One region of the Butyrivibrio sp. ob235 genome, then DNA from elsewhere that is predicted to be linked to it. Evidence: a T-box and tRNA genes for the amino acid it is inferred to sense, from the RefSeq annotation. Region 1 holds a T-box; the other holds one or more tRNA genes.
What was found. The T-box of region 1 lies ahead of ileS (isoleucine--tRNA ligase). A T-box ahead of a tRNA ligase gene usually reads a tRNA of that ligase, here a tRNA-Ile.
Positions count from the first base shown of each region.

Region 2: it has a tRNA-Ile gene. The T-box ahead of ileS (isoleucine--tRNA ligase) is inferred to sense a tRNA for this amino acid. The anticodon was not compared.

Region 1 covers NZ_FOBE01000004.1:3,204-11,251, forward strand. The annotation lists gene BMW61_RS05035 (hypothetical protein) at 1-1,463, shown strand, start outside; T-box leader at 1,524-1,748, shown strand; gene ileS (isoleucine--tRNA ligase) at 1,785-4,976, shown strand; gene deoC (deoxyribose-phosphate aldolase) at 5,085-5,744, opposite strand; gene BMW61_RS05050 (cytidine deaminase) at 5,762-6,196, opposite strand; gene BMW61_RS05055 (ABC transporter permease) at 6,263-7,207, opposite strand; gene BMW61_RS05060 (ABC transporter permease) at 7,212-8,048, opposite strand, start outside.
Region 2 covers NZ_FOBE01000026.1:36,826-44,873, reverse strand. The annotation lists gene BMW61_RS15925 (Ig-like domain-containing protein) at 1-14, shown strand, start outside; gene BMW61_RS15920 (MATE family efflux transporter) at 26-1,375, shown strand; gene BMW61_RS15915 (GNAT family N-acetyltransferase) at 1,365-1,835, shown strand; gene BMW61_RS22060 (hypothetical protein) at 1,863-2,024, shown strand; gene BMW61_RS15910 (O-acetyl-ADP-ribose deacetylase) at 2,021-2,536, shown strand; gene BMW61_RS15905 (hypothetical protein) at 2,822-3,085, opposite strand; gene BMW61_RS15900 (WYL domain-containing protein) at 3,436-4,422, opposite strand; tRNA gene BMW61_RS15895 (tRNA-Ile) at 4,660-4,723, shown strand; gene BMW61_RS15890 (DUF2828 family protein) at 4,913-6,370, shown strand; gene BMW61_RS15885 (RtcB family protein) at 6,440-7,657, shown strand; gene BMW61_RS15880 (leucine-rich repeat protein) at 7,810-8,048, shown strand, end outside.

The DNA of each region.
Region 1 (8,048 bases):
TATTGACCGTAATCACGTTGGCACTTATTGTTCCCGTTATCTATATCGCAAGGTATGCCTTTCCCTGGGCGGATGATTTTACTTACGGTGCGCTGCCTCATAGGGCATTTGTTCATACAGGTTCTGTGCTTAAGGCTATAGGGGCAGCTTTTGAAGATACATTTGATACATATTTTGGATGGCAGGGGACTTATATCTCCTGCTTTCTGATGGAGCTTCAGCCTGCGGTTTTCAAGACTGAGTTTTATCACCTGACTGCATTTATTATGCTTGGAGCGATGTTTTTATCGTACTTTGCGCTTTTTAAGGTGATAGGGAAAGATGTCTTAAAAACAGACAGGATGAATTATCCGTTATTTTTATTGACATTTCTTATCACTGTTGAACTTGTGGATGGAAAGGCAGAGGGTTTTACCTGGTATAACAGCGCCGTTCATTATACCTTTGGACATGCTTTATTTGTGCTTTTTCTGGCACTTCTTCTGAAGAATTCCTTTGTTTGTGATAAATCCGTGCCATTAACAGTGCTTTCATCTCTTGCGGGATTTCTGGCTGCAGGAGTTAATAATATAACTGTTTTTGGCGGACTTCTTTTTATCATCATGGCAGTTTTGTTTGCGCTGTTAAGCCAGCTCCTGTCTGGTGACAAGGACTGCTCACATATTAAAAGAGCGATTATTCCTTCACTGATTTATTTTGTGGGGACAGCCCTGAATCTTCTTTCGCCGGGTAATAAAAACCGCATGGCAATGGCAAACTCCGTAAAAAACAGCGTATTTGTCACAGTAAGGAATTCTTTTGTACTGGGATTTCATTTTGTTCTTCGTCATATAAGTATTGAAGTTCTGGGATTTGCGATTCTCGCAGGAATCCTTATATGGAGAACTTTTCTGGAGCTGCAGAAAAAGGATGCGGTAAAGTTTAAGTTTCCTTTGCCCGGTGTGATTACAGTACTTAGTTATTGCCTGATTTCAGCTCTGTATTCGCCTTTTGCATATATTGGAAACTCAGAGATTTCAAAAGTGTACATAGAGGAGCAACTCTCTGTTAACAGGGTATCGAATTCGGTCTTCTATGTTTTCATATTGCTTATAGTTCTGAATGTGTTTTATTTCACTGGATGGATTTTTGCAAGAAAAGAGCAGGGATATAATAGAACTCTGGTAAGAGCGTTAAGTGCGGCAACAGTTTTCGTGATAGTTGCAGCGTGTATCCGAGTGATAATTCTGTTTCCCGGAAGGTATCTTACATCCGCGGCGATTACGAGTTTGAAGGATAATACAGCGCAGCAGTACGGGGAGATTATGCAGGAAAATATGAGAAGACTTACGGGTGATGAGCAGAATGTCGAGATTTTGCCTATAACAGTCGATCCTGATATTCTTTATCCCCATGACGGCTCACCTTATAAAGACGGGGCAGTTTTATTCTATGAAAAGGAAAGCGTTTATTATAATGAATAAAATCGATACATCCTATTGACTTTTTTTAATACTATGAATAAAATAATTTTTAATTGTATAGAAAAAGCTGTGACGAAGACAGTATATATTTATGGAAAGCTTCAGAGAGCCTGCGGATGGTGCGAGCAGGTGCAAGTACAGAATATAGAAAATCACTTCTGAGCTGCATGACTGAACTACAGTAAGTCATGACGGAGTCTCCCCGTTACGGAGAATCATATAAAACCGTAAATTCGGGGAGTATGCGTAAACAGGTGGTACAGCGAGTTCAGACTCGTCCTTTTTACAGGACGGGTCTTTTTTAATCGAAAGGAGTCTCAAATGTATAAGAAGGTTGACACTGATATGAATTTTGTCGCCCGTGAAAAAGAGATCGAGAAATTCTGGAAAGATCAGGATATTTTCCAGAAGAGCGTAGATACTCGCAGCAAGGGTGAGATGTATATGTTCTATGACGGACCGCCGACTGCAAACGGTAAGCCGCATATCGGACACGTGCTCACACGTGCTATCAAGGACATGATCCCGAGATACCGCACAATGAAGGGTTACACTGTTCCCCGTAAGGCAGGCTGGGATACTCACGGTCTTCCGGTTGAGCTTGAGGTAGAGAAGCTCCTCGGTCTTGACGGAAAAGAGCAGATTGAAGAATACGGTATGGAGCCCTTCATCAAGAAGTGTAAGGAATCCGTATGGAAATATAAGGGAATGTGGGAAGATTTCTCTGGAACAGTTGGTTTCTGGGCAGACATGGATCATCCCTACATCACCTATGATGATAACTTCATCGAGTCCGAGTGGTGGGCTCTTAATGAGATCTGGAAGAAGGGTCTTCTTTACAAGGGCTTCAAGGTAGTTCCTTACTGCCCTCGCTGTGGTACACCTCTTTCATCACACGAGGTTGCACAGGGCTATAAAGTGCTCAAAGAGCGCACAGCTGTTGTTCGCTTCAAGGTTAAGGATGAGGATGCATATTTCCTTGCATGGACAACCACACCCTGGACACTTCCTTCAAACATCGGTCTTTGCGTAAACCCTGATGAGAAGTATATCAAGGTTAAGGCAGCAGATGGCTATACATATTACCTCGCTGAGGCACTTGCTGATACAGTACTTGGATCACTTGCCAAGGAAGAGGGTGAGAAGGCTTACGAAGTTCTTGAGACTTATGTAGGTACTGACCTCGAGTATAAGGAATACGAGCCTCTTTACCAGTGTGCAAAGGATGAAGCAGACAAACAGCACAAGAAGGCGTTCTTCATCTACTGCGATAACTATGTAACGATGTCAGATGGTACAGGTATCGTACATATCGCTCCTGCATTCGGTGAAGATGATGCTCGTGTCGGAAGAAAATACGATGCTCCTCTTGTACAGATGGTTGACGGCGAAGGTAAGCTTAAACCTGAGACACCTTTTGCCGGAATGCGCTGCAAACCCACACAGAAGGAAATGGATGAGGGTGCTATCAGTGCGGATCCTGAAGTACTTAAGGATCTCGATAAGAGAAGTCTTCTCTTCTCAGCACCTAAGATGGAGCATGATTATCCTCACTGCTGGAGATGTAATACACCCCTTCTTTACTTTGCACGTTCCTCATGGTTTATCAAGGTAACAGAGGTTAAGGATGATCTCATCAGAAACAACCAGGAGATCAACTGGGTTCCCGAATCAATCGGTAAGGGACGTTTCGGTGACTGGCTTGAGAATATTCAGGACTGGGGTATCTCCCGTGACAGATACTGGGGAACACCTCTCAATATCTGGGAGTGCGATGACTGTGGCCACCAGCTTTCAGTAGGATCAAGAAAAGAGCTTGCTGAGCTTTCAGGAGATCCTTCTGCTGAGACTACAGAGCTTCACAGGCCTTATATCGATAAGTTTGAAATCACCTGCCCTAAGTGTGGCAAGAAGATGCACAGAGTTAAGGAAGTTATCGACTGCTGGTTCGATTCAGGTGCAATGCCCTTCGCTCAGCTCCACTATCCTTTTGAAAATAAGGAGCTCTTCGAGAAGCAGTTCCCTGCTCAGTTCATTTCAGAGGCTGTAGACCAGACAAGAGGTTGGTTCTACTCACTCCACGCAGAGGCAACACTTCTTTTCAATAAGCCTGCATTTAAAAATGTTATAGTACTCGGCCTTGTGCAGGATGAGAACGGACAGAAGATGAGTAAGTCAAAGGGCAATGCGGTTGATCCGTTTGAGGCTCTTGAGAAATACGGCGCAGATGCAATCAGATGGTACTTCTATACAAACTCTGCTCCCTGGCTTCCTTCAAGATTCGCAGGTAAGACAGTTCAGGAAGGACAGAGAAAGTTCCTCGGAACACTTTGGAATACCTATGCATTCTTCGTGCTTTATGCAAATATCGACGGATTTGATGCTTCCAGGTACACACTTGAGAAGGACAAGCTCACTGTAATGGATAAGTGGATTCTTTCCAAGATGAACACCATGATCGGTGAGGTTGATAAGAACCTTGAGAATTACAGAATTCCTGAAGCAGGAAAGGCACTTGATGCATTTGTTGATGATCTTTCCAACTGGTATGTAAGAAGATGCCGTGAGCGTTTCTGGGCTAAGGGAATGGAGCAGGATAAGATCTCTGCTTACATGACTCTTTACACAGCACTTGTAAACGTATCTAAGGCAGCAGCTCCCATGGTTCCTTTCATGACAGAGTCTATTTACCAGAACCTTGTAAGAACAAGTGATGCTTCAGCTCCTGAGTCAATCCATCTCTGCGATTTCCCTGAGGTTGACAGCAGCTTCATCGATAAGGAACTCGAGGAGAACATGGATGAAGTACTTCAGATCGTAGTTCTTGGCCGTGCTTGCAGAAATGCAGCTGCAATCAAGAACCGTCAGCCTATCGGACAGATGTATGTTAAGGCTGAGAAGACAGTTTCTGAGTTCTATCAGGAGATCATCGAGGATGAGCTGAATGTTAAGAAGGTAGTCTTTGCGGATGATGTAAGAGATTTCACAACATACACCTTCAAGCCTCAGCTTAAGACAGTAGGACCTAAATACGGTAAGGTACTCGGCGGAATTAAGGAGTATTTGGGATCACTCGACGGAAATAATGCAATGGATGAGCTTAAGGCTAACGGAGCTCTTAAATTTGAAGTTAACGGAACAGCAGTTGAGCTTACTGAGGAAGATCTCCTCATCGATATGGCTCAGAAGGAAGGCTTCGAGAGTACAGAGGATCATGGCATCACAGTAGTTCTTGATACCAATCTTTCAGAGGAGCTTCTTAACGAGGGCTTCATGTATGAGGTTATCAGTAAGGTTCAGACAATGCGTAAGGATTCAGGCTTTGAAGTTATGGATCACATCAAGCTGTCTGTAAACGGTAATGACAAGATTGCTCAGATCGTTAAGGATAATGCTGATTCTATTTCAACCAAGGTTCTTGCTACTGAAATCGTATATGACAATGATGTAGCAAACGCTAAAGAATGGGATATCAACGGCGAGAAAGTAACTATCGGTGTTGAGAAACTGTAAATAAAAAAGCCCCCGGCAGTGTGGTTTCCACAAAAAGCGATTATGCGTATTTTGCAACGAGCTTTTTGTGGGAATTACACCGTCGGGGGGCTTTTTTATGTCGGGTTATTATATCAGGTTTTCGTCCTTTACTATCTTAACGATTCTGCTGGTTCCAAGTCTGTCAGCGCCAAGCTTCATGAACTTTTCAGCATCAGCGATGCTTCCAATTCCGCCTGCAGCCTTCATTTTTACGTCAGGACCAACATGCTTGGCAAAGAGTGCGATGTCATCAAATGTAGCACCTGCAGTAGAGAAGCCAGTGGAAGTCTTGATGTAATCAGCCTTAGCCTCTGTAACAAGCTCGCACATCTTGATCTTTTCCTCATCTGTAAGGAGGCAGGTCTCGATGATAACTTTAAGGATGTGGTCACCGCAGGCAGCCTTGATTGCCTTGATTTCATTCAGAACATAGTCATAATTCTTAGCTTTAAGTTCACCGATATTGATAACCATATCGATTTCATTTGCGCCTTTTTCAATAGCATCCTTTGTCTCGAATACCTTTGTCTCGGTTGTCATGTTTCCGTTGGGGAAACCGATAACTGTGCAGATATTGAGCTTTCCGTTTGTGTAGTCATGAACGCGCTTGATGTAGCAGGGAGGAATGCAGATAGAAGCTGTCTCGTATTTCATGCCGTCATCAGCAATCTCTTTTATCTGATCCCAGGTTGCTTCCTGCTTTAAAAGTGTGTGATCACAGTGATTTAAAATTGTTTTGATATCCATTTCATATCCTTCTTTCTTTATTGATAATCCTTCAAAAAACTCATATTTTTAGGACCAAAGCCCAGGGGCAGTAATTCAGCAAGCTTGAATATTTTGTAGTTTTTTGGATCGTTTGTACCAAGTATTACCTCAAAGGTCTCGGGATCAACGAATTCGTTGAGGGCCTGTCTGCATACTCCGCAGGGAGCGCAGATCGGAAGTTCTTCCTGATTATCCGGACCGCCTACAATAGCTATTGCTGAAAATTCCCGTTCTCCTTCACTTACTGCTTTGAACAGTGCTGTTCTTTCTGCGCAATTTGTTGGTGTGTATGCAGCATTTTCAATGTTGCAGCCAAGATAAACCTTTCCGTCCTTCGTAAGGAGGGCGGCTCCTACGGCGTGGTGTGAATAGGGTGTATAGGCCATTTTTCTGGCCTCAAGTGCCTTTGAGATAAGGTCTTCATGTGTCATGTCAGTACCTCTGTATTATGTTATTAAATGTCATGTCCCTAAATTATTGGGACATAACAGCGGGCATCAGCGCTGTCCCTTATCGTAAGGGATACCTTCAGCCTTAGGAGCTCTGGAGTTCTTGGAAGTAAATGCAAGAACGAGAAGTGAAATCACGTAAGGCATAATGTTATAAACTGTTCCTGAAATCGGAAGTGCGTGCAGGAAACCGATACCCATGTATACGTTTGATAAGGATCTGAAAACAGCAAACAGAATTGCTGACCATGCTATTCTCTCGGGCTTCCATTGACCAAAGATCATAACCGCAAGAGAAAGGAAGCCGGCACCTGCAACACCGTAATCAAAATGCCAGGTTGAGTTTGCGGCAGCGATGTAGATGATACCGCCGATTCCTGCAAGGAATCCGGAAATGATTACACCGGCATATCTCATTTTGTATACATTAATACCAACTGAATCTGCTGCATGAGGATGCTCACCGCAGGCACGAAGTCTTAACGCAAACTTGGTCTTGTAAAAGACAACTATAGCAATTACAAGAAGTAATGCGGCTACAACAACAAACCATGATAGCTGCAAAGGTCCAATGCTAAACATGAAGGCATCATGTCCTCTTACATAGTCAAGTTTTGCTGAGAAATCAGAACCGTTTGATCTTGCAGTATTAAATGCCTTGATAATAACTGTTGCAGCGGCTGTAGCAAGCATGTTAAGCGCTGTACCGATAAGAGTCTGGTCCGCATTAAAGTTAATACAAGCGACAGCTATAAGCAGTGATGAAACCATGCCGGCCAATGCTGCTGCGATAAGAGTAAGTGATATTATAGTGAACTTTGATGCATCTTCAGGAAGAAGCACCATTACCATAGCACCTGCCATGGCACCGAATACCATGATACCCTCAAGACCCAGGTTGATTATACCGCTTCGTTCTGAGAACATACCGCCAAGAGCAACAAGAATCAAAACGGCGGAGAATATAAGTGTGTACTGAATAAGTAATGCCATATCCTTACACCTCCTTCTTGCTAGTCTTTTTTGCGGGCTTATTGAGTATTGTCTTGAAGAACAGTACGAAGCCGCACAGGTAAATGATTATTGCTATCATCAGATCTGCAACCTGAGGGTTGTAATAATTTGTATTAAGATACTGTCCGCCCTGAGTTATATAGGTTACGAACAGACCGGCAAATATTGTTCCTATAGGATGAAGACCGCCGAGGAAAGCAACAGCTATTCCTGAAAAGCCCATTCCGGGAACTGAGGAAGCGATCTTGTAATGCTCAATTCCTGTGAGATAGTAAAGCCCTGCAGCAAGTCCGGCGATGGCACCTGAAATCATAAGGCTCAGGATGATATTTCTCTTAGCATTCATTCCGGCATATTTAGCAGCATCCTTGCTGTGACCTGTTGCCTTGAGCTCATAGCCGAAGGTGGTCTTGTTAAGTACAAAGAGAATCAGAATGGCTATGATAATTGTGAGAGGAACGGCAATTGTCATATATTTGTTTTTACCGAAAAATCCGCTCATAAAGGCAGGCAGGAGACTTGCCCCCTTAACGTTATGGGTCTCTGATTTAGTAGTATCCATAACGGTCTTATTGCCGAGAATAATGTTGCATATATAGAGTGCAATCCAGTTCAGCATGATACCGGCGATAACCTCGTTGACATTGCAATATGCTTTGAAGAAACCGCAGATACAACCCCATACAGCTCCTGCAAGAATTGAACAGAGTATGCATAAAAACCAGTTCCAATGAAGGGCAAGTGCGGTGTACAGGCAGGCAATTATGCCAACTGTATACTGACCGGCGCATCCTATATTGAAAAGACCTGTCTTGAATGC
Region 2 (8,048 bases), on a different contig from region 1:
TGACCGTGCAATAAGTGAGGAGTAAATGGAGAAACAAATAGATTTTACAGAAGGAAAAATATTAAGGCCACTGCTGGAGTTTGCAATTCCGGTGCTGTTTGCGCTGTTTTTGCAGTCCTTGTACGGTGCGGTTGACCTTCTGATAGTAGGAAAATTCGGAGAGTCCGCGGATGTTTCGGGAGTCTCCACCGGCTCGCAGATAATGCAGACAATCACGAACCTCATGACCGCCTTGTCCCTTGGCATCACTGTTTTCCTGGGACAAAAGATTGGAGAAAAAAAAGGAGAGGAAGGCGGAAACGTTGTCGCAAACGGAATAATGCTTTTTCTATCGCTGGGAGTGATTCTAACAATACTTATTCCCCTGTGTTCGAGCGGACTTGCAAAGGCGATGAACGCACCGCAGGAGGCGTTTGACCTGACCTCAGCGTACATAAGAATTTGCGGAATGGGAATCATCATAATAATAGCCTATAACCTAATCGGCAGTATTTTCAGAGGGCTCGGAGATTCTATCACGCCGCTGGTGTCTGTGCTGATTGCCTGCATTTGCAACATTGTCGGGGACCTTGTTCTAGTGGCCGGTTTTAAGATGGGAACCCGCGGAGCGGCGTATGCCACGGTGGCTGCGCAGCTTGTGAGCGTGATAATCTCACTTATTTTGATCAGGAAAAAGACGCTGCCCTTCACGCTCAGCAGGCAGAGCTTCAGCGTGGACAGAAGTATTATAGGAAAAATTCTTTTCATAGGTACGCCGGTTGCGCTTCAGGATCTTCTCGTAGGTATTTCATTCCTTGTGATCCTGGCAATAGTCAATGCGTTGGGACTTGTGGCCTCCGCGGGAGTTGGCGTATCGCAGAAAGTATGCGGATTCATCATGCTGATTCCGGCGGCGTTTGCCCAGTCAATGTCCGCTTTCGTATCACAGAACAGAGGCGCAAAGAAATACGACAGAGCCTTCAAGGGCCTAAAATATGCGATAGGCGTGTCTTTCATCTTTGCAGTGGTCATGTTTTACATGGGATTTTTCCACGGCGATATTCTGGCGGGACTTTTTGCTAATGACAAGGAAGTCATCATGGCGGCCTGGGATTATCTGAAGGCGTACGCCATCGACTGCCTGTTTACATGCTTTTTATTCTGCTTCATTGGATTCTTCAACGGCATGGAATATACGAAGTTTGTCATGCTTCAGGGAATCGCAGGCGCGTTCCTTATAAGGATTCCTGTGTCGTATTTCATGAGTAAGCAGGAGCCGGTATCACTTTTCAAAATCGGCCTTGCGACGCCGTGTTCAACCATTGTTCAGATCATAATGTGCTTCATCTGCATGTTTTATCTGCAGAGAAAATTGGGGGAAAATCATGAGCATTGAATACAAGAAACTGACGCAGGAGTACCTGGACACCATCATCAGCATGAGAATCAATCAGCTGACGGAGGAGTACACTTCAGAAGGAAAAACACCCCCTGAAGGCGTCGACCTAAACGCAGCACTTCGCGATTTTTATACGAAAAATATGGCTGCCGGCACCTATGTCTCATGGCTGGCATTCGATGGGGACAAAATCGTGGGAACAAGCGGAATGTCGTTTGCGGAGAAACCGCCGTACTTCACGTGTCCGTCCGGAAGGCTTGGAATCCTGTCAAGCATGTATACCGATCCGAATTACCGCAGAATGGGGATAGCAACCGCGCTCCTCGACAGAGTTGTCAAGGAAGCAAAGGACTACGGCTGCGGAACAATTTACATCACTGCCTCCAACATGGGCGTTAAGCTCTACGAGGCTTATGGGTTCAAGCATAATGGCAATTTCATGCAGTACAATTTTTAGTTAAGGAAAATGACTGAGGAGGTGCTTATGGCAGTTTACAGATGTAGAGCGTGTGGTTACATTTTTGATGAGGAGAAGGAAGGAAAAAGCATCCGTGATATCGATGTGTGCCCGAGATGCAAGCAACCTGACGATATGTTTGTGCTTGTTGAAGAAGATGGAAACACAGAAGGGAAGGAAGAAAAATGAGCAGCATAAATTATCATGCAGGCGATATAACTAAACTCAAAGTAGATGCGATTGTTAACGCAGCGAACTCGAGTCTGCTTGGCGGAGGCGGCGTTGATGGCGCAATACACAGGGCTGCGGGTCCGGAGCTTTTGAACGAGTGCAGAACGCTTAACGGCTGCAGAACCGGTGAGGCCAAGATCACGGGAGGTTACAACCTTCCTGCGAAGCATGTCATTCACACTGTGGGACCGATTTACAGCGGCAGTGCCTCGGATCCGAAGGACCTTCGTAACTGCTACTGGAACAGTCTGGAGCTGGCAAAAAAGAATGACCTTCACAGCATCGCTTTTCCTGGAATATCTACAGGAGTTTACGGGTATCCCAAAAAAGAAGCGGCAAAGGTTGCCCTCGCCGCTGTTAATGATTGGATTGCTGAAAACGTCGGATACGAGATAGAGATAACCATCGTGAATTTCTCGGAAGAGGATTATCTGATCTATCAGAAAACCGCGGCGGAAATGTTTAACTGATCTTCTGTCCTTTTCCCTTAAGACCTTTTGAGGGGAAGGAATTTCTTGTAGGCTTTAAGAACTTTCTTCGGAACCTTTACTTTTGCGTTCGCGTTTATCTTCTTAATATTCTTGTTCTTCGGACCGGTGAATTCAATTGTGTTTGTACCGATAACTTCATAGCTGTTTCCGTCGGAGCCCTGCTCAACAGCACCTACAGTCTGTCTCTCAGCAAAGGCAAAAGTACTGAAGTGCGTGATCGTAAATGAAATGGTTCCGTCACTGTTGAACCTCGGATGGATCAGGTCATCCCCAATGCCAGGTCATGATGGTTTTGCCATCTTTCTCCAAGTAAACAAAATAGTAAGCTTCCTGATCTACGACTGTGAAAATTGCGTGATGATCATCACTCCATTTAAGATTGGTGGGTGCAACCAGGGCTGCAGGCGTTTCTGTCTGAGCCGCGGATGTTTCTGCTGCAATAACGGTGAAGTTTGTTAATCCGATTACTGAAAATAGACACAGCATAGCTGTGGTGAAACATAAAAGATTTCTCTTGATTTTGTTCATTCCTCGCTCCCCTTATAAAATTTTCATACCCTCGGACTTTTATACTACATAAAAACTGTGAAATGTGGAATGTGGAAGGAAAAAGGTAAATCTTCCGAAGGAAAATTGCTAAGTGGATTTATGCAGAAATCATGGGTTACCAAGATAACATAAATAATGCATAGATCTGGGTATGGAAAAGATTTTTTGATGCCAAGAAAAAGTGGAAAAAAGAAATATCTTGGTAGAGCTGCTTCCAAGCACTACCAAGATATAAAGAATAGTCAACATATATTGGTACAACAAGTTTTGAACACTACCAAGAAAACAAGAAAAGCAATCGTATCTTGGCACAACAAGCTATAAACTCCTCACCTACTATATTCCCTCAGCCCATAATAATAGAACTTCCTGATCTTCTCCTTCAGGGATTCCGGCTCGATTACGATGGCGTCGCGGCCGAAACGCTTGAAGTACTCCTCAAGCTGGAGCTCGGGCCAATCAAAGTAATAGAGGTCACCTTCAATCTTGGAGACAAGTGGGCGGTTCTTGGTGATTGCCTTGAACTTTCTGACGCCATAAGGGTTGAGGCGTATGACAGCCTGCACGGGCAGACTCACAGAATGAGGGCTACGCAGAGCTTTTTCTCGAAGCTCATCCTGAATGTCCGGATTAAGCGTGAACGTGTCGGAGCTGACAAAGACACTTCGAAGCCTGGAGATGCGGAAAGTCCTGTGCTTTTTGGCGCGCCTGTCAAAGCACAGTAAATAGTTGCACTGCTCCTCCTTGGAAGGCGCAATGATATAGGGCTCAACATAGTAAGCCTTGTTGTCGCCGGAGGTTGTGGTTGTGAAAGAGAGGACCCGGTGCTCCTTCAGTGCCCGCGAAATATCCTCATAGCTGTCCTTGAAAATGATGGACTCTCGCTCGCTTCGTGGAATGGACAAGTAAGCATTGAACATGTCCTTGAGGTACTGTGAGAGGGACGTTTCCGCCAACATATTGTTCTCGATTATCTTCAGAATTTCATAGGAAGAGCCGCTCACAGTCAGGGTGAGCGCAGAGTTTTTGCCGCTCTGGTGGCGGTCAGCCTTAATATATGTGCTCACGATCTTATCTGCAAGAAAAGCTGCATCCTTCTTACTAATAGAAGAAAGCTCGCTAAGATCCTGCATAATATTCGCGAGCAGCGCCTCGCTGTCGTGCCTGTACTGATCAAAGTAGTTCACAATCAGCGTCTTGAGAAAAGCGTTGAGATTCACGCTTTCGTCATTCTTGGTGAACTCGAAGAGTTCAGCGTCATTTATAAGTCTTGATTTTGTATCCTCTGAAAGATAGATTTTATACTTTTCTGTCATATTGCACCTCTTTTATGGGGATGTATATTACATCATAAAAAACATATATAAACCATTTATAACATTATATTGGGGTCGCAGAAAAGAGTCAAACTGCATCTTTTTATCTCCAATACACTGCGCTATGATTAAGTCACAACAAAGACAAAGCCAAGTCACAAGTGGCCTGGCGAGTCACAAAGTCAAGTCACAACAGGCCTGGCGAGTTACAAAGACACAGACAGCAACTAACTTACAGGATAGCTAAGAGGTGAAGCACCGGATGAATAATCCGTGATCGCGGGTTCAAATCCCGCTCCAGCCCGGAAGGGTGTATGTGTCTTGAAAAAAAGAAGATACTAACAGCAATTAACTAGGGACGCGTTGAAAAGTCAGCTGTAGCATGATTTAGGCATTGCGGGGTAAGAGCCCGCGGCGCGTAAAAAACAGTATCTTGAAAAGCGGCTCATGGAAGCTACAGATCTGTGAGCAACAACAGGAGGAAACCAACATGTTATCATTCTTAAAGAAAGAAGCAAACATCACATATACAGAGAACGGCGCAGTTACCTATGTTTCAACACAGTCCGACTGCCTTGATCTTTTCGCAACAATAGGCGCGCTCAGAAGAGCTTCCGAGGAAGACATCATCACCAGATTCGTGAAGGCGTACGCTGAGGATGCGGACCTTGCGATGAAAATGCTCTTCTTTGCAAGAGACATCAGAGGCGGCCTCGGTGAGAGACGAGTTTTCAAGGTAATCCTTAAGTACCTCGCCGCTACAGAGCCTGAGTCTGTGAAAAAGAACATCGCGAACGTTGCGGAGTACGGCAGATACGACGATCTTCTTGCGCTCATGGACACACCTGTGGAAAAAGAAGTCATGAACTACATAGAGCAAACACTTCGCTCAGATATGAACGCCACCACTGACATCTCTCTCTTGGCAAAATGGCTCCCTTCCATCAACGCAAGCAACAAGGAAACCATAAGCAATGCAAAGAAGATCGCGAAGGCCCTTGGCATGACTGACTCCGAGTACCGCAGAACCCTGTCGGCACTCAGAGCGCAGATCAAGATCATAGAGAACAACCTCCGTGAGAAGGACTACACCTTTGACTACGAGAAGCAGCCCTCCAAGGCGCTCTACAAGTACAGACAGGCCTTCATCAGGAATGACGGCGAGAGATATCAGGCTTTCATAAATAGAGCGCAGGCAGACCCTTCAGTCATGAATACAGGCGCGCTCACACCTTATGATGTAATCGCACCCGTGATAGACAGAAGAGGTAAAACCTTCAGCGTGGAAGAGAGACAGGCGATGAACGCTACCTGGAACGCGCTCCCGAACTTTGCGGGCGCGGAGAACTCCCTCGTAGTTGTCGACGGCTCGGGCTCAATGTACGGCTGGGACAATCCCACACCGGCAGCAGTTGCGCAGTCACTTGGCATCTATTTTGCAGAGAAAAATACAGGCGCTTTTCATAATCACTTCATCACCTTCTCGGCGAACCCGAGACTCGTGGAGATCAAGGGATGCGACATAGTGGAAAAAGTCCGCTACTGCATGCGGTTCAACGAAGTCAGCAACACTGACATCGAAAAGACCTTCATGCTAATCTTAAGAACTGCCGTAAACAACAAACTCACGCAGGCTGACATGCCGGAGAAACTCTACATCATCTCCGACATGGAGTTCGACTACTGTGCTAATAATTCCGGAATGACCAATTTTGAGAACGCGAAGGCGCAGTTTGCAAGATACGGCTTCAAGCTTCCCCAGATAGTTTTCTGGAACGTGTCGAGCCGCAATCAGCAGCAGCCTGTAAAAATGAATGACCGCGGCGTGGCGCTTGTATCAGGCTGCAATCCGCAGATCTTTTCAATGTTAAAAGACGGCGATTTAGAACCCTACAAATTCATGATGAGCGTTCTTTCATCGAAAAGGTATGAAAGAATAGCCGCATAGCCGGGACCCAAAAAAGAAAACAGCCGAGAGCGTGCAATACTCCCGGCTCTGACAAAAAGGAAAAAACCAATGAACACAATAGAGATCAAAGGAAAAGTAAACACTGCTCTTTGCTTCGCTAAGGTGATCGAGGACGAGGCAATCGAGCAGATAAGAAGAATGTGCGACTACCCCATGACCGAGGGCTCCAAGATCAGAATCATGCCCGACGTCCATGCCGGGAAGGGCTGCACAATCGGAACCACCATGACCATCACAGACAAGGCCGTGCCCAACGTCGTGGGCGTGGATTTGGGCTGTGGCATGTACACAGTTAATCTCGGAAAACAGAACATCGACCTTGAGAAGCTTGATATGGCGGCTTTTACCGTGCCTTCAGGAAGAGAGGTCTGGGAGGGCAGAGTCGAGAAATTCGACTTAACCGAGCTTCGCTGCTACAGACAGCTGAAAGACACCAAGCGTCTCGAGAGATCCCTCGGGACACTCGGCGGCGGTAACCACTTCATCGAGGTGGACAGAGCTACTGATGGAACCCAGTATCTCATAATCCATTCGGGCTCCAGAAACTTAGGAAAACAGGTCGCTGAGCTCTATCAGACACTTGCCGTGGACCTTGCAAAAGGTATAGGAGATTATCTCGAGGCGAGGGATGAACTCATAAGAACCTACAAGGAGCAGGGCAGAAGAAGCGAGATCCAGGCTGCACTTAAAGAGCTCTACCATAAAAAGTATGTCGAGTTTCCGTCAACCATGCCCGAGGACCTTTGCTACTTATCGGGAAAATACCTTGAGGACTACCTTCACGATGTGGAGATATGCCAGAGATTTGCCAAGAGAAACCGCGAGAAAATGGCCGAGATTTTACTTGAGAAAACCGGTCTGTCAGGCGGGGAGTCTTTTCACACGATACATAACTACATCGACACCGACGAGATGATCCTAAGAAAAGGCTCAATCGCAGCCCACAAAGGAGAGAAGGTTCTGATCCCCATCAACATGAGAGACGGATCCGTGCTTGCGATCGGCAAGGGTAACCCTGAGTGGAACTACTCCGCACCCCACGGCGCAGGAAGAATCATGTCCAGAACCGCTGCGAAGAACAACCTATCCATGGAGGAGTACAAGGAGTCAATGAAGGGAATTTTCACATCATCCGTCTGCGAGGCGACAATCGACGAGGCCCCCATGGCCTACAAATCCCTTGACGACATCATCGACGTGATAGGGGAGTCGGTGGAGATCGTGGACGTCATGAAGCCGATCTACAACTTCAAGGCCTCAAACTGATATGTGCATAAGCCGTGAAAACTGAATAATGAACAATATAGGCTAAGCAATTTTGTTAATTGTTTAGCCTATTTCTCTGATGCCGGCGTAATTTATAATTGTTTTTGTAGCGTTAAGTCATGATTCTTTTTGTGACATTGGGGGAAATAAATATGAAGAAAAAGAGACGTCTGGTTTCTATTGTTTGCGCTGCCGTTCTGGCACTTTCAGGCCCTGGGGTTCTAGGGGCCGGAGATTTCACTTTGACTGCTCATGCAGAAGAGGAAGATCCGTACGAAATAGGTTTTTCTGATTATGCTATTGGAATTGCGAATGAATTTGGCGAGATAATTGATGAAGATACTATCTGTGATGGAGAAGGCCCCACTTATTCTGCAGTGTTTATGGATGA